DNA from 2 places in the Specibacter sp. NPDC057265 genome. Region 2 is predicted to be linked to the other one. Evidence: riboswitches for the same ligand, from Rfam matches in the RefSeq annotation. Region 2 holds a riboswitch; the other holds the start of a gene.

Region 1 (2,193 bases), on a different contig from region 2:
CCCCGGCGCTAAGCTCAAGGCATGACAACACTGGTTTTTCTGGACCCCCAGCATCCCGCCGGACGTCTGGCCGACCCTGCAGCACCCGCCATCATGGCCACGGACCAGGGCCTCACGCGCGGCGACGGGATTTTTGAATCGCTCCTGGCCGTCAAGGGCGCCCCGCGGAAGCTCGGAGCGCATTTGGCACGCCTGGCGGCGTCGGCGGAGCTCATGGATCTCACCATCCCGGACGCCGGGGCGTGGCAGGCAGCCATCCTCCATGCCCTTGCCGCCACACCGGAGTCCCAGGATCGCCAGTGCACGGTGCGGCTCACCGCCACCCGCGGACCCGAGGGCGCCCATCGGGCCACCGCGTGGGTGGCCGTCAGCACGGTGTCCCCGGCCTTGGCGGCCCAGCGGGAAAAGGGCCTGGACGTAATGCTTTTGGAACGCGGTTATGACAGTGACATTGCCGCCCGTGCCCCCTGGCTGCTGCTGGGCGCCAAAACCCTCTCCTACGCGGTGAACATGGCAGCCCTGCGGCACGCGCACAGTGAAGGCGCCGACGACGTGATTTTCACCAGCCGTGACGGATTGGTCCTGGAAGGCCCCACCTCCTCGGTGCTGCTGGCCCACATTTCCGACGATTCCGGCGACCCTGTCAAACGGCTCATCACCCCCCACCTGGACACCGGGATACTGCCCGGCACCACCCAGGGCGCACTTTTTGCCGCGGCGCGGGACGCCGGCTGGGAACTGGGGTACGGCCCGGTGACGCCAGAGGATCTGCTCGACGCCGACGCCGCCTGGCTCATTTCCAGCATTCGCCTGCTCGCCCCCATCAACACCATTGACGGGCACAGTGTTGGGACGGCCGGGATCCGGCAGGTGTTGACCGCGGAACTGTCAGCGCTGCTGGCACAAACCCTTTAGCGGGCAGTGGCAAAACACGGCGGCATGGCCCACGCGGGCCTCACGGCCCCAAACCCTGCGGGGGAGGTGGTTTGCGGGGTGGGCGCATATTGACGTGCATGCTTTGCCGTGGCCACCATTGCCCTGATGTAACCTGGCGCTATAAAAGCGTCCCAGCTGCCGTCACGGCGGGCGGTTGTGTTACTTTCAAGGTGAGTAACGAGTGCCAGCGCCAAGCCCTGACTTGCTGGCCGGCAACCCTCTTTCCGGCGGGGTGCCTCAGGTGAATACTCGGCAAACCCAGCTACCCGTGGCTGACCGTTTGCAAGCGTGATCCACCCTGCGACGCGAGAGCACATCAAGGCCCGCGCCTCGGCACCAATTCCCGCTTGCTGCGTGCCAGCTGCACTTGAGGAGTCACCATGTCCGCGGACGAATCCCCCCTAAGTTACAGGCTCATCACCGGCCCCGATGACAGGTCCTTTTGCGAGCGCATCTCCGCCGCCCTGGCGCAGGGATATGTGCTGCACGGCAGCCCGGCCGTGACGGGCAATGCCGGCCAGGTCATCTGCGCCCAGGCAGTTGTTCTACCCCACGCCATTGCCCTTGCCGATGCCGCCGTGACCTCGGCCGTGGATGGCCTTGAATCTGCGCACGACGCCGGCGGGGAAACCGCGTGAGCCGCGCAGGGGATCTCAGCCCCCAGGCCGCGTGGGAACTGCTGGATGCTGACAGCGTGCTCCTTGATGTGCGCACGAGTGGGGAATGGCAGCACATTGGCGTCCCCGACCTCTCCAGCCGCACGGCCGATGTGGTGTTCATTGAATGGAATACCGGTGACGGGAGCACCAATGCGGACTTTCTGCGGCAGCTGACGGAGGCGGTTCCAGTGGAGAAAAAACTGTTGGTGCTGTGCCGCTCGGGGGTTCGCTCCCTGGCCGCGGCCCAGCTCGCCAGCGACGCCGGTTACACCGCCTACAACATCCTGGAGGGTTTTGAAGGCGTGCAGGATGGCTATGGCGACCGTGTGGTCAATGGTTGGAAAAACCGCGGCCTGCCCTGGAAATAAGTCCCCGCACGCCCCAGCCCAGCGGCCGCGGGCCGACGGCGGATCCACCCATGATGGGCCCCAAACGGATAAGGAATCTTTAGTGAGCAACTTCAATGCACAAGCCGCCACGTGGGCACAGGATACCCAAGCCGTGCGTGGCGGCTTGGACCGCAGCAACTTCCAGGAAACCTCGGAGGCCTTGTTTCTGAACTCCGGATTTGTCTACGAATCCGCCGAAGCCGCCGAAG
Region 2 (2,193 bases):
CGTGGCGCCACCGCGCCCTGCCGGGCATTGGCGGCAAAGCGCGGTAGCGTGAACACATGACCTGCGCACCTCAGACGTACAATGACGATCTCCGCCTGGCCCACGTTTTGGCAGACAGCGTCGATTCCCTGACCATGTCCCGGTTCAGGGCCCTGGATTTGGCCGTGGAGACCAAGCCGGATCTGACCCCGGTAACGGACGCCGACAAGGCCGCGGAGGAATCCATCCGCAGCCAGCTGGCCAGGGTGCGGCCACGGGATGCGGTGTTGGGGGAAGAGTTTGGCAGCAGCGGGCATGGTTCGCGGCGCTGGATCATTGACCCCATTGACGGGACCAAGAACTTTGTGCGCGGCGTGCCCGTGTGGGCCACCCTCATCGCCCTCGTGGAGGACGGGGTGCCTGTGGTGGGCCTGGTCAGCGCCCCTGCCCTGGGCAAGCGCTGGTGGGCCGCCCAGGGAACCGGGGCGTACATGGGCAAGTCCCTGGCCGCCGCCACGCGCATCCGCGTTTCCAATGTGGCCGAACTCAAGGACGCCTCCCTGTCCTATTCCTCGCTGACCGGCTGGGCCGAACGCGGGAACCGGGACGACTTCATCTCCCTCACCGATGACGTTTGGCGAACCCGCGCCTACGGGGACTTCTGGTCCTACTGCATGGTGGCCGAAGGCAGCGTGGACATTGCCTGCGAACCTGAATTGAACCTTTATGACATGGCGGCGCTGGTTCCCATAGTGCAGGAGGCGGGGGGCCGTTTCACCTCCCTTGAGGGCGCCGACGGTCCTTTTGGCGGCAACGCGCTGGCCACCAACTCCATCCTGCACCGTGAGGTGCTGCAGCGTTTGAACCCCGCCTGGGATGATTTGTTGAACTAGCTGCGCGTTCCCGGCGCGGTGGCGCCACGTCAACGTTCGTAACAAGTTTCCCCGGCGGGGAACTTGGGCTACTCTTTTGGGCATAGGTCACGAGTGCCAGCGCTAAACCCCGGTTTGCTGGCCGGCAACCCTCCTTTCGCGGCGGGGTGCCCCGGGTGACGACCTGGCCATGACCATTCGGTGATGGCAAGCGCGGACTCCTACGCCCTTGGGGTCCTTTGGTGAGAAGGAAACACCCATGAGCCATGCCCTTTTGGAAAAAACCCTGGCCGGCACGCTGGCGGACTCGCCGTTGTTGCCGGTGGTGGGACATGATTTGCTGGCGCCCCTGATCCACGGCGGCAGCATCCGTTACGCCAACTTGGACTATGCGGCCTCGGCGCCGGCGGTGGCGGAAGTCGCGGACCACTTGAACGAGGTGTTGCCCTATTACGCCAGCGTCCACCGCGGCGCCGGATTCGCCTCCCAGGTAAGCACCTCCCTGTATGAAAATGCCCGCACCATTGTGGCCGACTTTGTGGGCGCCCGCCCCGACGACACCGTCATCTTCACCCGCAACACCACTGATTCGCTGAACCTGCTGGCCGGGTGCGTGGCCAGCATCCTGGCGCGCAATGGCCATCTGGCGGGCCGTTCCAATGCCCACGGCGAGGTGTTGTACCTGGACATTGAGCACCACGCGAACCTGCTGCCCTGGCAGGGCCTGCCGCACCGCGCGGTGGTGGCAGGCGATTCCCTGGCAGCCACCCTGGCCCGGGTGGAAACCGCCCTGCGCGCCGGAAATGTGCTGCTGCTGGCCGTCACGGGGGCCTCCAACGTCACCGGGGAGGTGCTGCCCGTTGCCGAACTGGCCGCCCTGGCGCACCGGCATGGGGCCCGCATTGTGGTCGACGCCGCCCAGCTGGCCCCGCACCGCCGGATTGATGTCCAGGCCAGCGGCATAGACTACCTGGCGTTTTCCGGCCACAAACTCTATGCCCCCTTCGGAGCAGGGGTCCTGCTGGGCCGCCCCGATTGGCTCGACGCCGGGGCACCGCATTTGGCCGGCGGCGGCGCCGTGAAGGAAGTCCGGCTCGAATCGACCCAGTGGACCCACGGTCCGGCCAGGCATGAGGCCGGCTCCCCCAATGTTTTGGGCGCCGCCACGCTGGCCAAGGCCGCCAGCGTGCTGGGCGCCCTGGATCCCGGGCAGTGGGCGGAGCATGAATCCCTGCTGCGCGCCCACCTGGTGGCGGGGTTGGCGGCGCTGCCGGGGGCCACCGTCCACAGGATGTTCCCCGATTCACAGAGCCACCCCGGCTGCGGCAGCATTGGCGTGGTC

What was found. Region 2 has a riboswitch for S-adenosylmethionine ahead of ACFUCV_RS05265 (aminotransferase class V-fold PLP-dependent enzyme). Riboswitches for the same ligand answer to the same signal wherever they lie in the genome.
Region 1: linked by a shared signal. The riboswitch ahead of ACFUCV_RS10000 (DUF1737 domain-containing protein) and the one ahead of ACFUCV_RS05265 (aminotransferase class V-fold PLP-dependent enzyme) in region 2 are both predicted to bind S-adenosylmethionine.

What each region holds. Positions count from the first base shown of each region.
Region 1 is NZ_JBHUYE010000011.1:101,552-103,744, forward strand. It holds gene ACFUCV_RS09995 (aminodeoxychorismate lyase) at 22-915, shown strand; SAM riboswitch class IV at 1,110-1,231, shown strand; gene ACFUCV_RS10000 (DUF1737 domain-containing protein) at 1,317-1,574, shown strand; gene ACFUCV_RS10005 (rhodanese-like domain-containing protein) at 1,571-1,963, shown strand; gene ACFUCV_RS10010 (O-succinylhomoserine sulfhydrylase) at 2,046-2,193, shown strand, end outside.
Region 2 is NZ_JBHUYE010000005.1:20,167-22,359, reverse strand. It holds gene hisN (histidinol-phosphatase) at 57-872, shown strand; SAM riboswitch class IV at 958-1,071, shown strand; gene ACFUCV_RS05265 (aminotransferase class V-fold PLP-dependent enzyme) at 1,111-2,193, shown strand, end outside.